2 regions of the Actinacidiphila reveromycinica genome follow, and region 2 is predicted to be linked to the other one. Evidence: riboswitches for the same ligand, from Rfam matches in the RefSeq annotation. Region 2 holds a riboswitch; the other holds the start of a gene.

Region 1 (7,784 bases), 1.7 Mb from region 2:
CCGTAGTAGGTGTTGCCCGGGTCGAGCGAGTCGGGGCCGCTGGAGTGGTCGGCCGTGACCGTGCCGCCCTTCTTGGTCGACGCGTTGACGATCGACGTCAGCGCCTGGTCCTTCTTGCCCGAGGCCTTGCTACCGCCCGAGCCGCCGCAGGCGGACACGCCGAGTGCCATCGCCAAGCAGAGCGCGAGAGCGGAGGTCACCTTTCTGGTGTTCATACCGGGTTACGCCCCTCACTTCCTATTGAGTCGCCGGGTCGGCCGTGGATCGCCGCACGGCACACGCGGTGCCACCCGGGGTCGATGGGTATCCCTGCGGGATCACTTGCTGCGCGGGTCCAGGGCGTCCCGCAACCCGTCGCCGAACAGGTTGAAGGCCAGCACCGTGATGAAGATCGCCAGGCCGGGCACGAACATGTACTGCGGGTCGGACTGGTAGACGTCGACCGCGCTGGTCAACATGCCGCCCCAGGACGCCTGCGGCGGCGCGATGCCGACCCCGAGGAAGCTCAGCGCGGCCTCGAACAGGATGTTGGTGGGGATCAGCAGGGTGGAGTAGACGAGGATCGGCGCCACCAGGTTCGGCAGCAGCTCGCGGAAGAGGATGAACGGCCCGCGCGCGCCCATGCCGCGGGCGGCGTCCACGAACTCGCGCTCGCGCAGGCTCAGGGTCTGGCCGCGGACGATCCGGCCCATGTAGGGCCAGTTGAAGAACCCGATCACGAAGATCAGCACGCAGATCCGCAGCGGCAGCCCGCTCAGCCCGAACGCGCCGTCCTGGAGCGAGGCGGAGATGGAGATGGCGAACAGCAGCAGCGGGAAGGCGAGGAAGACGTCCATCAGCCGGCTGATCAGGCTGTCCACCCAGCCGCCGTAGTAGCCGGCGATGACGCCGAGCACGGTGCCGATCACGTTGGACAGCACGGTGGCGCCGGTGGCCACCAGCATGGAGATCCAGGAGCCCTCGATGATCCGGGCGAGGATGTCGCGGCCGAACTTCGGGTCCACGCCCAGCGGGTGGGACCAGCTCATGCCGCCCCAGCCGCCCTTGGGCGACAGCAGTTCGGGGTCGACGAGGTTCTGGTGGAAGGCGTTGGGATCGAGGTTGAAGACCATCTCGATCGGCTTGGCGAGGATCGCCAGCAGCACCAGCAGGACCACCACGACGCCGCCGGCCATCGCGACCTTGTCGCGTCTGAGCCGGCTCCAGGCGATCTGTCCGAGCGAGCGGCCCTCGATCATGCCTCGCCCGGCCCCGCTGAGGACGGCCTCCGGATGCGCCTCGGCCTGTCCGGAGGTGGTCTCGATAGGTGCGGTCATGGCGTTTTGCCGACCCCTCTCGCCGGTGGGTGACCGGCGCGCGCCCGCCGCTGTAGCGGCTTCCTCGTCACTTGGTGCTCGTGGTGCGTCAGTTGCGGGCGGCGCTGCGGTCACCCACAGTGAACGCCCTTCGTGATCACGCGTGCGACGTGCGTATCCACTACGCGCGTTGCGGTTGGGACATGTCAACGCCAAGGCGTCTTGCCGCTGGATTCTTCTTCCGGTTGGCGATCACCCGCCAGACCTGACGGAGAAGGGATGCGCAACTGTGATGTGGGCGGTTCTTTCCTCGTTACCGACGCGTACCACGGGGTACGGTCACGAGATGGACGAACGGCTGCGCGCGGTCTGCGACCTGATGATGCCCCAGGCCCGCGAGATGTCGGGCCTGCACGAGTACGACGGCCGCGTGCAGGACCTCTCCCCCGAGGGGGTGCGCGCCGGCCTGGCCGCGATGGACCGCGCCGCCCGGGGCTCCGGACCGCTCGAAGATCCGCACGACGAAGCCCACTTGGCGGTCTTCGAGGAGTCACTGCGCGTGCAGTACGGCGAGCTCGAACTGCACCGCCGCGACCCCTACCCGCACCTGTCCAACCTCGAACTCGCCTGCTACGACCGGGAGTACGCCCCACGCGCGGACCGGGCCAGGGCCCGCCGGGAGCACCTGGCGCGCTGGCCGGACGCCGTGGACGCCGCCCTCTCCGCGCTGGACCGGGTACGGGCGCCGGTCGCGGAGGCGCTGCTCGGTCCGGTGCTCGGACTCGCCGCCGACCTGGACCCGGACGCCGACGGGGTGGAGCGGGCCGCGCTGCGCGCGCACGGGCGGCTGGTCGACCACGTCCGGGACGTCGCCGAGCACGGCGACCCGGACCCGCGGCTCGGCGGCCGGGCGCTGGCCGCCCTGATGGGCGCTCAGGAGGGCCTGCGGGTGGATCTCACCGAGCTGGCCGGGCGGGCCGACAGGGAGCGGGTCCGGCTCACCGAACTGCTCACCGACGCCTGCCGGCTGCTGGACCCGCGCAGCGGCGTGGACGATCTGCTGCCCGGCCTGCTCGCCGACCACCCGGACGCCGACGGCGTCATCGCCGAGGCCGCGCGGCTGACCGACGAGGTCATCGAGTTCACCCGGGAGCGGGGCCTGGCGCCCCACGTGGACGGCGAGTGCCTGGTCGGTCCGGCGCCCCCTTCGCGGCGGTGGGCGATGGCCATGATGACCTGGTCGGCCCCCGCCGAGGCCGACGCGCCGTCCTGGTACCACGTGACGCCGCCCGACGCGGACTGGCCGGAGAACGAGCGCGAGGAGTGGCTGACCGTCTTCAGCCGCACCAGCCTGCCGTCCATCACCCTCCACGAGGTCGCGCCCGGGCACTTCGCGCACGGCCGCGCGCTGCGCCGGGCGCCCTCACCGGTGCGCCGGCTCCTGCACAGCCTCTCCTTCTCCGAGGGCTGGGCCCACTACGTGGAGGAGGTCTGCCTCGACGAGGGGTTCCGCGCCCGCGACCCCCGGTTCGCGATCGGCGTGGCCCTCGAAGCGCTGGTCCGGGTCACCCGGCTCACCTGCGCGATCGGATTGCACACGGGTGCGCTGTCGCTCGACGAGGCCGCGCGGTACTTCGTGCGCGACGCCCACCTGTCGCCGGCGGCGGCCTCGGCGGAGGCGCGGCGCGGCACCTTCGACGCCGGGTACGGCCGCTACACCTGGGGCAAGCTGGAGATCCAGCGGGTGCGGCGGCGCGCGGAGCGGGAGTGGGGAGCGGACTTCACGCTCCCCCGCTTCCACGGCGCCCTGATGCGGTTGGGCAGCCCGCCCCTGGGACTGCTCGACGCCGTGGTCCCCCCGCCCGGGCCCACCCGGTGAGCGCCCGTGTCCCCCGCTGGACGGACCGCCCGCCGGTGGACGCGCCCGCCGCCCGCCCGGCTCAGCGGTCGAAGAAGGGGCGGCCGAACGTCCGCATCCACAGGGCCACGGGGTCGTACGGGTCGGCCATCGCCACCGTGGAGACGGCCACCCCGTCGGGCACTCCGCCCACGGCCTGCTGCATCATCAGCCGCACCGACTCCACGGCCTGCCCGGCCCCCTCGTACAGCTCCACCCCGATCGCGAGGTAGGGCTCGCCGAGCACCGGCTGCACCCACGCCTGGCGCAGCGCCCGCACCGCGGAGGTACGGTGCGCCGCCTGCGCGAGCAACGCGTAGAACTGCGGCATCTGGAGCGAGGGCTCGCCGATCTGGAGCGGCCCGGCGGGCAGCAGGTCCAGCCCGACCGCGATCCGGCGCAGGTCCGCCCACGGGACGCCGATCCCGCCGCCGGCCGCGTGCGGGTTGAGCCACAGCCCCGAGCGGTCCGGGTAGAGGGTCCGCGCGATGTCCCGCCCGGAGACCACCTCGTGCTCGCGGTTCCACCCGCTGGCGGCCAGCTCGCGCGGCGAGGTGAAGCACGGCGCGTAGCCGTACCCGTCGATCTCCATCGTGCCGTACTGCGCGTCGGGCGCGCCGGAGCTGCCGTGCCACAGCAGCATCCACACCTGGCCCTCGGCGAGCGACGCGAGCAGGTTCTCGTAGGCGTCGAACCGGCCGGGTGCCACCTGGAGCAGCATCTGCTCCACATGGCCGGCCTGCGCCGCACCGCCTTGCGCGCCCGCGATCACGTGGGACCGCCCCTTTCCCCTCGTACAGCTCTTCGCACGACATCAAACCAGGTCGAGTGTGCCCAGCGGTATGGCGACCGACTCAAGCGGAACCGGCTATAGACCGGCTATACGGCCGTTGAACGGACGCGGCGGGCGGCTTCAGTCGCGGGCGAAGAACGGCTGCACCGTCTCCAGCATCCAGTCCCCCACCGGGTCCTGCGCCACGTCCAGCAGGATCAGGTGCACCGGCCAGGGGGGCTGCGCCGCGCCCAGCGCCCGGCCGAGCGCGTCCATCGCGGCGGCCCGGTCCTCCTCGGTCCAGCCGTCGAGTTCCACGCCGACGAACAGGGCGGGCGGCTCCTCCTCGACGACGGCCAGGGCCCGCCGTGCGGTGAGCACCACCGGGGTGACCGCGAACTCGCCGGCCGCGGCGGCCAGGAAGTCCACCGGCTCGGCGTCGTGGTCCGGCTCCCACAGCCGCACCCGGGCACCGGACGGCGCGTCGCCGCCGCGTACCCCGGCGAACGCCGGGGCCCGCTCGCCCGGCGCCGGCCGGCACAGCTCGGCCACCGCGGCGGGGGGCAGCGGCACCCCGACCGCGCCGCCGGGGTTGACCGCGATCCCCACCAGCGGCGGCAGCCCGCGGGCGAACTCGTGCACCGGCGCGACCGTGCAGGACATGCCGTCCGCGGCCTGCCGGAACTGCTGCTCGGAGCTGAACACCGGGACGTAGGGCGCGCCGCCGAGCACGACGGTCGGCAGGTCGAGGTCGGCCGCGTCGGGCGAGCCGCCGTTCGGCAGCGGCACCCACACCCGGGACCGGCCGAGCACCTCCAGCAGCCTGGGCGTGGCCGACGGGTTGCCGAGGCTGGCGGCCAGCACCTCTTCCAGCTCGTTGGCCGGCCATATGTACGGCGCCGGATTCTCCATGTCCACCCTTGTCCGCCCGAGTACCGCGTCTTTTGCGTCGTGCCCGGGAAACCCTAACCGCTGCCGGGGGCCGAGCACCCTGGGCATGCAATGATGAGTGCCACAACTTGCATACCGGCCGTTCGAGGCCGCGCGGGAGAGTCCCGGACCGGCGCACGCGACCAGCTCGCGGGCGGTGGACCGGGCGCCGAAGGAGCAAGCCCTCCCTTGAATCTCTCAGGCACAGATACCGCGCGGGCGAGGCAGATCTGAAAAGCGGCGGAGCCGTCGGCGCACCCCTGTCGGGTGCGTGCGGCCCCGCCCACCCAAGGTGCAAACCGGGGCCCGCGCGTGCGGGGGTTCACGGTGAACCTCTCAGGTTCCGATGACAGATGGGGAGTGTCCGATCTGTCGTCCCCTCCTCTTCCCGAGACCGAGCCTGGGAGCCTGTCACCGATGAGCGAACCCCGTCGTACCGCGCTCGACGCCCTGCACCGTGCCCTCGGCGCGACCATGACCGACTTCGCGGGCTGGGACATGCCGCTGCGCTACGCCAGCGAGCGCGAGGAGCACCAGGCCGTGCGCACCCGGGCCGGCCTGTTCGACCTGTCGCACATGGGCGAGATCACCGTGACGGGTCCGCAGGCGGGCGAGGCGCTCGACCACGCCCTGGTCGGCCACCTGTCCGCGCTGGCGGTGGGCCGGGCCCGCTACACGATGATCTGCGCGCCCGACGGCGGCATCCTCGACGACCTGATCGTGTACCGGCTCGGCGAGCAGGAGTTCATGGTCGTCGCCAACGCCTCCAACGCGCAGACGGTGCTCGACGCGGTCGCGCTGCGGGCGGCCGGGTACGACGCGCGGGTCCGCGACGACCGCGAGGCGTACGCGCTGCTGGCGGTCCAGGGCCCGCAGGCCCCGGCGATCATGAAGGCGGTGACCGACGCCGACCTGGACGGGCTGAAGTACTACGCCGGCCTGCCCGGCACGGTGGCCGGGGTGCAGGCGCTGATCGCCCGTACCGGCTACACCGGTGAGGACGGCTTCGAGTTGTTCGTGGCGCCGGCCGACGCCGAGCGGCTGTGGCAGGCGCTGACCGCGGCCGGCGAGGCGTCGGGGCTGGTGCCGTGCGGGCTGTCCTGCCGGGACACGCTGCGCCTGGAGGCCGGCATGCCGCTGTACGGCCACGAGCTGACCGCCTCGGTGACGCCGTTCGACGCCGGGCTGGGCCGGGTGGTCAAGTTCGACAAGCCCGGGGACTTCGTCGGGCGCACCGCGCTGGGCGCCGCCGCCGAGCGGGCCGCCGACCTGCCGCCGCGCAAGCTCGTCGGGCTGGTCGCGCAGGGCCGCCGGGTGCCGCGGGCCGGCTACCCGGTGACCGACGCGTCGGGCGCGGTGATCGGCGAGGTCACCTCGGGCGCCCCGTCGCCGACCCTGGGCAGGCCGATCGCGATGGCGTACGTGGACGCGGCGCACGCGGCGCCCGGCACCCCGGGGGTCGCGGTGGACATCCGCGGGTCGAAGGAGCCGTACGACGTCGTGGCGCTGCCGTTCTACCGGCGCGAGCGCTGAGCGCGACCGCTGGGAGCGTCCGGGCATGGCCCGCGGGTGTGGCCGGGCATGGCCTCGGTGCCTGGCCCGGCACCTGAGGGCCCCTGCGCCTGGCCCCGCCCCCTGTGACAACGGGGCGGACGCCCGCCCCCGCCCCGTTCCCCTACCTTTCCGTTTGCCGTGCCGCGCACGCGAGCACCCCTGTCGATCCGGGAGAATCCAGCCATGAGCATCAACCCTGAGCAGCTTCGTTACAGCAAGGAGCACGAGTGGCTCTCCGCCCCCGCCGACGGCGCGGCCACCGTGGGCATCACCTCGCACGCCGCCGACGCGCTCGGTGACGTGGTCTTCGTCCAGCTCCCCGAGGTGGGCGCCACGGTGACCGCGGGCGAGACCTGCGGCGAGCTGGAGTCCACCAAGTCGGTCAGCGACCTGTACTCGCCGGTGGGCGGCGAGGTCACCGAGGTGAACCAGGACGTCGTCGACGACCCGTCACTGGTGAACTCCGCCCCCTTCGAGGGCGGCTGGCTGTTCCGGGTGAAGGTGGCCGACGAGCCGTCCGACCTGCTGTCCGCCGCCGAGTACGACGCCTTCATCGAGAACTGAGGGACCCGCGATGTCGCTGCTGAACCAGTCCCTGCACGCCTTCGACCCCGACGTGGCGGCCGCGGTCGACGCCGAGCTCAACCGCCAGCAGTCCACGCTGGAGATGATCGCGTCCGAGAACTTCGCCCCGGTCGCCGTGCTGGAGGCCCAGGGCTCGGTGCTGACCAACAAGTACGCGGAGGGCTACCCGGGCCGCCGCTACTACGGCGGCTGCGAACACGTCGACGTGATCGAGCAGCTCGCCATCGACCGGGTCAAGGCGCTGTTCGGCGCCGAGTCGGCGAACGTGCAGCCGCACTCCGGCGCCCAGGCGAACGCCGCCGCGATGTTCGCCCTGCTCAAGCCGGGCGACACCATCCTCGGCCTGGACCTGGCGCACGGCGGGCACCTGACCCACGGCATGAAGATCAACTTCTCCGGCAAGCTCTACAAGGTGGCCGCCTACCACGTGGACGCCGAGACCAGCCGGGTCGACATGGCCGAGGTCGAGCGGCTGGCCAAGGAGCACCGCCCGCAGCTCATCGTGGCCGGCTGGTCCGCCTACCCGCGGCAGCTCGACTTCGCGGAGTTCCGCCGGATCGCCGACGAGGTCGGCGCGTACCTGATGGTGGACATGGCGCACTTCGCCGGCCTGGTCGCCGCCGGGCTGCACCCCTCCCCCGTGCCGTACGCCGACGTGGTCACCACCACGACCCACAAGACGCTCGGCGGGCCGCGCGGCGGGGTGATCCTGGCCAGGGCGGACCTCGCCAAGAAGATCAACTCGGCGGTC
Region 2 (7,784 bases):
CTCCTGGCGGCTGTAGGGGTGGTCCCAGTCGCCGCCGAGCGCGGCCGCGGTGTGCGGGGCCGAGCGCAGCGGGTTGTCGTCCGCCGGCCACTCCCCCGCGCCGACCCGGTCGATCTCGCCGCGGATCGCGATCATCGCCTCGCAGAACCGGTCGAGTTCGGCGAGGTCCTCGCTCTCGGTGGGCTCGATCATCAGGGTGCCGGCCACCGGGAAGGACATCGTCGGCGCGTGGAAGCCGTAGTCGATCAGCCGCTTGGCCACGTCGTCGACGCTGACGCCGGTCTCCCGGGTGAGCTGCCGCAGGTCGACGATGCACTCGTGGGCGACGAGGCCGCCGGGACCGGTGTAGAGCACCGGGTAGTGCGCCTCCAGCCGCTTGGCGACGTAGTTGGCGCTCAGCACCGCGATCTGGGTGGCCTGCTTGAGGCCCTCGGCGCCCATCAGCCGGACGTACGTCCAGGAGATCGGCAGGATGCCCGCCGAGCCCCAGGGCGCGGCCGACACCGGGCCGACACCGGTGGCGGGGCCGGCCTCGGGTTGGAGCGGGTGGTTGGGAAGGTGCGGGGCGAGGTGGGCGCGGACCGCGACCGGGCCGACGCCGGGGCCGCCGCCGCCGTGCGGGATGCAGAACGTCTTGTGCAGGTTCAGGTGGGACACGTCGGCGCCGAACCGGCCCGGGCGGGCCAGCCCGACCAGCGCGTTGAGGTTCGCGCCGTCCACGTAGACCTGTCCGCCGGCGTCGTGCACGGCCGCGCAGATGTCGGTGATGTGCTCCTCGAACACGCCGTGCGTGGAGGGGTAGGTGACCATCAGCACGGCGAGCCGGTCGCGGTGCTGCTCGATCTTCGCGCGCAGGTCGTCGACGTCCACGTCGCCGTCCTGGCGGGTCTTGACCACGACCACGCTCATGCCGGCCATCACGGCGCTGGCGGCGTTGGTGCCGTGCGCGGAGGACGGGATCAGGCAGACCGTGCGGTCGAGGTCGCCGTTCGCGCGGTGGTAGGCGCGCACCGCGAGCAGGCCGGCCAGTTCGCCCTGCGATCCGGCGTTCGGCTGGAGGCTGACCTTGTCGTAGCCGGTGATCTCGGCGAGCTGGTCCTCCAGGCCGTGGATCAGGCTGAGGTAGCCCTCGGCCTGGTCGGCGGGCGCGAAGGGGTGCAGCGCGCCGAACTCCGGCCAGGTGACCGGCTCCATCTCGGTGGTCGCGTTGAGCTTCATGGTGCACGAGCCCAGCGGGATCATGCCGCGGTCCAGGGCGTAGTCGCGGTCCGCGAGGCGGCGCAGGTAGCGCAGCATCGAGGTCTCGCTGCGGTGCCGGTGGAAGACCGGGTGGGTGAGGTAGTCGCCGGTGCGCAGCAGCGCGTCGGGCAGCGCGTCGGCGGTGGCGTCGTCGAGCGCGTCGAGGTCGACGGTGGCGGCGCCGAACGCGGCGAGCACCGCGGCCAGCGCGGCGCGGTCGGTGGTCTCGTCGCAGGCGACGCCGACGTGGTCGGCGTCGGTCTGCCGCAGGTTGACGCCGGCCGCGCGGGCGGCGGCCACCACGTCGGCGGCCCGGCCCGGCACCCTCGCGGTCAGGGTGTCGAAGAACGCGTCCCCGACGACCTCGACGCCGGCCGCGCGCAGGCCCGCGGCGAGCACCGCGGCGTAGCGGTGGGTGCGGCGCGCGATGGCGGCCAGTCCGTCGGGCCCGTGGTAGACGGCGTACATGCCGGCCATCACCGCGAGCAGCACCTGGGCGGTGCAGATGTTGCTGGTGGCCTTCTCGCGCCGGATGTGCTGCTCGCGCGTCTGGAGGGCCAGCCGGAAGGCGGTGTCGCCGTCGGCGTCGACGGAGACGCCGACGAGCCGGCCCGGCAGGTTGCGGGCGTAGGAGTCGCGGACCGCCATGTAGCCGGCGTGCGGGCCGCCGAAGCCCATCGGGACGCCGAAGCGCTGGGTGGTGCCGACCGCGATGTCCGCGCCGAGCTCGCCGGGCGGGGTGAGCAGGGTCAGCGCCAGCAGGTCGGCGGCCACGGTGACGATCGCACCCAGGTCGTGCGCCTGCTCGATGACCGGCCGCAGGTCGCGTACGGCGCCCGAGGCGCCCGGGTACTGGAGCAGCACCCCGGTGACGCCGCGCTTGGCGACGTCGGCGGGGATGCCCGCGGACAGGTCGGCGGTGACGACCTCGACGCCGGTCGGTTCGGCGCGGGTGCGGATCACCGCGAGGGTCTGCGGGAAGGTGTCGGCATCGACGAGGTAGACGCCGTTCCTGACCTTGCCGACCCGGCGGGACAGCGCCATCGCCTCGGCGGCCGCGGTGCCCTCGTCCAGCAGGGAGGCCCCCGAGGTGGGCAGACCGGTGAGGTCGGCGACGACGGTCTGGAAGTTCAGCAGCGCTTCGAGGCGGCCCTGCGAGATCTCCGGCTGGTACGGGGTGTAGGCGGTGTACCAGGCGGGGTTCTCCAGCACGTTGCGCAGGATGACCGGCGGGGTGAAGGTGCCGTAGTAGCCCAGGCCGATCATCGGGGTGAGCACCTGGTTGCGGTCGGCGAGCGCCCGCAGTTCGGCGAGTGCCTCGGCCTCCGTGACGGCGGCGGGCAGGCCGAGCGCCCCGGTGCTCCTGATGGTGTCGGGGACGGCCGCGGCGGTCAGTTCGTCCAGCGAGCCGTAGCCCACCTGGGCGAGCATCTTGGCCTGCGCCCCGACGTCGGGACCGATGTGGCGGCGGGCGAAGGGCCGGCCTGCCTCGAGCTCGGCGAGCGTGGTTCGGCGGTCACTCATCTTCGGGGGCCTCCTGGTCTGTGACGACCTTCGGGGGTGCCGTCACGGGCACCCGTACGGCCTCCCCCTCTGTCATCAGAACCTGAGAGCTTCACCGCCCCGGCCACGGGGCGGCTTTCACCGTCGGTGAGGACGCGTCCCGGCGGCCGCGCTGCTTCCGGGACAGGTCCTGCTTTCCAGAGTGACCTCGCCCGAGCGGTACGGATGCCTGAGAGTTTCCGGGGAGGATTTGCTCCTTCGGCGTCCTCCGCCACCCGCCGCCAGGCGGGCTCTTGGAGGACTCTCCCGCACGGGGTCGACGGCCTGCTGCCAGCCTACCAGCGCGTTCCGGGGCACGGGTGGGGACAGGTGCCGAGTCGACACCGCCCCGATCGTGGCTTTGGGTAGGAAGAAGCATCCGCCGTGTGACGGCGGCCCGGGGTTGGTCGGAGTGCTTGGAGGGACCGTGCGAACCGACATCGATCCGCGCAGCCTGATCGGCCGCCGCGCCTTCGACCGTGACGGGACGAGGATCGGCACGGTGGACGAGGTCTACCTCGACGACGCGACCGGCACGCCGGAGTGGGCGGCGGTGCGCACCGGCCTGTTCACCCGGGACGCGTTCGTGCCGCTCGGCCCGAGCGAGCTGGACGGCGACACGCTGCGAGTGCCGTACGAGAAGGCACTGATCAAGGACGCGCCGGACTTCGGGGTGGGCCGGCACCTGTCGCCCGAGCAGGAGTTGCAGCTCTACCACCACTACGGGATGGACGTGCCGCGCGCGGGCGCCGAGCGGGCGCCGTCCGGGGACTTCGGGGAGCTGGCCGACGGGGAGTGAGCGGGCACGGCCGCCGGCGCGGAGCCGGGGGGCGGGCCCCTGTGCTCTACGGGGTCTCCCGGGCCGCCGGTGCGTCCTGGGGGTCCGGGGCCGCCTCCGACACGTGCCGGGTGCCCGGGGCGCCCGGCGGGCCGTGCTCCCGCTGGGCGGCCAGCGGGAGCGGGTCGCTGCGGCTGAGCGCCGGGTCGTCGACCGGGAAGGTGCGCACCCGGCCCGGCCGGCTGTCCGAGGGCACCTCGAAGCGCACGGTCACCCGCCCGACACCGCTGCCCTGCACCCATCCGGCGCCGTGGACCTCGTGGACGACGTCGTGGCCGGGCAGCCAGCGGTTCGCCCGCTCGGGTGCCGGCGGCGGGCTGCTGGGCAGCGGCTCGGGGACGCCCTGGTCGGACCCGCCGTGCAGGGCGAGCTCGCTCTCGGCGTGGGCGAACAGGTCCTCCTGGGTGAAGTCGGCCAGCCCGGCGACGCCCACCCCGAGCAGCCGCACGCCTCCGGTGGTGTCGACGGCCTCGGCGAGGCGGCGGGCGGTCTCGCGGACCACGGCCGGGTCGTCGGTGGGGGCGCGCAGCGTCTCGGAGCGGGTGAGCGTGGAGAAGTCGTACCGCCGGACCTTGACCACCACGGTGCGGCCGGAGCGGCCGGCCCCGCGCAACCGCTGCACGCAGCGCTCGGCGAGCCGGTCGATCTCGTACCGCACATGGGCGCGGTCGGTCAGATCGGTGTCGAAGGTGTCCTCGACCGAGATGGACTTGACGTCGCGGTCGGCGACGACGGGGCGGTTGTCGACACCGGCGGCCATGGCGTGCAGGCCGGCGCCGTGGGCCTTCCCGAGCAGCCGGACCAGCTCGCCCTCGCCGGCCCGGGAGATCTCGGCGACGGTGAGGATGCCGGCCCTGCGCAGGTGCTCGGCGGTGGCCGGGCCGACCCCCGGCAGGGTGCGCACCGGCATCGGGTCCAGCAGCGCCCGCTCGGTGCCGGGCTCGACCACCACCAGGCCGTCCGGCTTGGCCTTCTCCGAGGCGATCTTGGCGAGCAGCTTGGAGCCGGCCAGCCCGACCGAGGCGGTCAGGCCGGTGGCGGCCCTGATGTCGGCGCGCAGCCCGCGGGCCACGGCCCTCGGGTCGCCGGCGTGCCCGCCCGCCTCCAGGTCGACGAACGCCTCGTCGACGCTCAGGGGCTCTATCAGGGGTGATGCCTCGCGCAGCAGGGCCATGACGATCTCGCTGATCTGGCGGTAGATGCCGAAGCGCGGCACGAGGTAGGCCGCGTGGGGGGCGAGCCGGCGGGCGTGCGCCATGGCCATGGCGGAGTGGACGCCGTGCACGCGTGCCTCGTAGGACGCGGTCGAGACCACACCGCGGGGTCCCAGGCCGCCGACCACCACCGGCTTGCCCCGCAGGCTGGGCTTGGACGCCTGCTCGACCGCGGCGAAGAACGCGTCCATGTCCAGGTGGAGGATCGTCGGCGCACTTCTCACACCTCCAGCGTCCCGCATACCGCCGACATCAGCCGTACACGTGTACGGCGACGGCGGGTCGGGCGGCCGGACGCCCTCGGACCCGGGTGCTTCAGACCGCCTTGTTGCGGCGGCGGGCCAGCTCGTCGGCCGGGTTGTGCCCGACCAGGGTCTCGCCGGTGTCCACGCGCTCGCCGTGCATCTGGGACAGCGCGCTCTCCACGTCGCGCCACACCACGCCGACCGCGATCCCGAAGATGCCCTGGCCGCCCTGGAGGAGCTGGACCACCTCGTCGGGCGACGTGCACTCGTAGACGGTCGCGCCGTCGCTCATCAGCGTCATCCGGGCCAGCTCGCCGGGGCCGACCGAGCGCAGGTGCTGGACGGCGGTGCGGATGTTCTGGAGGGAGACACCGGTGTCGAGCAGCCGCTTGACGATCTTGAGCACGACGACGTCGGAGAAGCCGTACAGCCGCTGGGTGCCCGATCCGTAGGCCGGGCGGACGCTGGGCTCGACCAGGCCGGTGCGGGCCCAGTAGTCCAACTGGCGGTAGGTGATGCCGGTGGCGGCACATGCCGCCGGGCCGCGGTAGCCGACCTGCTCGGACGGCGTCTCGGCCGGTGGGCCGCCGTCCGCGCCCACCGCCGCGGGGGCGAGCGCCCCCCGGGCCGGATACGGGCCGCCGGTCGCCAAACCGTCGCCGGTACTTCTCACGACGCCCTCCGTCCCCTTCGCGTCCGCTGGCCGCGCGCACGTGCCACCGGACTTTCCCTTCTGACGGTAGGCAGTCGTCACACGTGCGTCAACGATCGCCACGCTCGGCACGCCGAGTGAAATTCACCCCAGGAGTGGTTTGCTCCGAGCGCACAGCGGGAACACAGTTCCGAATGGCTGCATGGCGGCAACCTTGCCCCCTTTGGGGGCGGTATGGCGCGTCCGCCCCGGGCGGGCGTCACCCGGTCGCGCCGCGCCCGTCCGGGCGTCGTCCTGCGCGCGGTCGCGGCCCGCGCCAGGTGGCGACCGGTCTGCCGCTCGCGTCCTACCGGTCCCCACGGCCCCGCCGACCGGCGGAGCCTACTGGTTGCTGGTCCCGAAGTCCTCGGGCGAGATCTGGTCGAGGAACTCGCGGAACTTCTCCACCTCGTCCTCCTGCTCGTCCGGGATCGCGATCCCCGCGTCGTCCAGCACACCGTCGCTGCCGTAGATCGGCGTGCCGGTGCGCAGGGCGAGCGCTATGGCGTCGGACGGGCGGGCACTGACCTCCACCCCGCCGGCGAAGACCAGCTCCGCATAGAACACGCCGTCCCTCAGGTCGGTGATGCGCACCTCCGTCAGCGTCTGTCCCACCGCCTCGAGCACGTCCTTGAAGAGGTCGTGAGTCAGCGGTCGCGCAGGCGTCATGCCCTGCTGCGCGAAAGCGATGGCCGTCGCCTCTCCCGGCCCGATCCAGATGGGCAGGTACCGGTCGCCTCCTACTTCACGCAGGAGCACGATCGGTTGGTTGGAGGGCATTTCGACCCGGACACCCACAACGTCGAGCTCGTTCACACCAGCAACCCTAGGCCGTGCCTGCGGGGTTTGGGTAGTCGGGCAGCCGCCGGGCGCGGCTCCGAGGCGTTCCGGAACCCGCCTCCGCCAGGCGGTTCGCCCCCGCGGATGCCGCTCCGGGCCGCGGTTCCGGCCGCGATCCGACCGAAATCCGACGCCGGGAGGGGCGGCGCGGCGCAGGTCGGCCGGCCGCCGGTGCCCGCCGTCGGACCCGCGGAACCGGGCCGGGGGGCGGGGCGTGGAACCGGACCGCTCGTGCCCGGACCGAGGGGCCGAACCGTGCGGCCGGACCGGGGACGCGCGGCCGCGATCAGTCCAGTCGGACCCGCAGCGCCGACTGCACCATCGCGGCGTGCAGCCGCACCGACAGCATGGCGAGCTCCCGGGCGGTCGCCTCGGCGTGCAGCCGGGTCTGCGGGTTGCGGTGCCGGCGCAGCGGCGCCACCACCTGCTCGACCAGGCCCGCCTCCCGGTCGGCGGCGGCCTTCACCGCGCGCAGGTGGCGCGGCTCCAGTCCGAAACGCCCGAGGTCCACGATCAGCCGGGCCACGTTCACCGCGTCCGCGGCGTAGCCGCCGTCGGCGTCCGGCAGGACCAGCCCGTAGGACTCCCACTCGGCGAGGGCGTCCCCGCCGGCCCCGGTGGCGGCCAGCAGCTCGTCGCGGCCGATCCGCATCCGGGCGGGCTCCTCGGGCTCCATGGAGCCGTCCAGCACCCCGCGGGACTCGCCGGGGCCCGGCAGCGCCACCGGCTCGCCCCGGTCGAGGGCGTCCAGGTGCTCGCGGATCACCCGCAGGGGCAGGTAGTGGTCCCGCTGCACCCGCAGCACGTAGGCGAGCCGCTCCACGTCCGCGACACCGAACTTCCGGTACCCCGAGGGGGTGCGCTGCGGCTCCACCAGCCCCTCCGCCTCCAGGAAGCGGATCTTGGAGATGGTGACCTCGGGGAACTCGTCCCGCAGCCGGGACAGCACCGCGCCGATACTCAGCAGGGTGCCGTCCTCTGCGGCCGGGACGGTGGCGGTGCCGTCACCGGCACCGCCTGTCGATCGCGGCATGCGCACCTTCCCTGGGACCTGCGGCGGGAGGGTCAGACACCCGCCTGGCTCGCGTAGAACACGAGCCGGTACTTGCCGATCTGCACCTCGTCCCCGTTGGAAAGCTGCACCGCGTCGATCCGCTCCCGGTTGACGTAGGTGC

What was found. Region 2 has a riboswitch for glycine ahead of gcvP (aminomethyl-transferring glycine dehydrogenase). Riboswitches for the same ligand answer to the same signal wherever they lie in the genome.
Region 1: it holds a riboswitch for glycine, as region 2 does, so the genes downstream of both, gcvT (glycine cleavage system aminomethyltransferase GcvT) here and gcvP (aminomethyl-transferring glycine dehydrogenase) in region 2, are expected to answer to the same signal.

The regions. Positions count from the first base shown of each region.
Region 1 is NZ_AP018365.1:6,162,864-6,170,647, reverse strand. It holds gene RVR_RS26285 (ABC transporter substrate-binding protein) at 1-215, opposite strand, end outside; gene RVR_RS26280 (ABC transporter permease) at 318-1,316, opposite strand; gene RVR_RS26275 (DUF885 family protein) at 1,642-3,174, shown strand; gene RVR_RS26270 (enhanced serine sensitivity protein SseB C-terminal domain-containing protein) at 3,236-3,964, opposite strand; gene RVR_RS26265 (enhanced serine sensitivity protein SseB) at 4,106-4,876, opposite strand; glycine riboswitch at 5,000-5,118, shown strand; gene gcvT (glycine cleavage system aminomethyltransferase GcvT) at 5,312-6,427, shown strand; gene gcvH (glycine cleavage system protein GcvH) at 6,632-7,012, shown strand; gene glyA (serine hydroxymethyltransferase) at 7,023-7,784, shown strand, end outside.
Region 2 is NZ_AP018365.1:7,885,244-7,893,027, reverse strand. It holds gene gcvP (aminomethyl-transferring glycine dehydrogenase) at 1-2,763, opposite strand, end outside; glycine riboswitch at 2,823-2,949, opposite strand; glycine riboswitch at 2,950-3,061, opposite strand; gene RVR_RS33560 (PRC-barrel domain-containing protein) at 3,209-3,580, shown strand; gene RVR_RS33555 (DNA polymerase IV) at 3,627-5,057, opposite strand; gene RVR_RS33550 (MerR family transcriptional regulator) at 5,149-5,751, opposite strand; gene RVR_RS33545 (bifunctional nuclease family protein) at 6,112-6,585, opposite strand; gene ftsR (transcriptional regulator FtsR) at 6,896-7,642, opposite strand; gene RVR_RS38175 (double zinc ribbon and FHA domain-containing protein) at 7,675-7,784, opposite strand, start outside.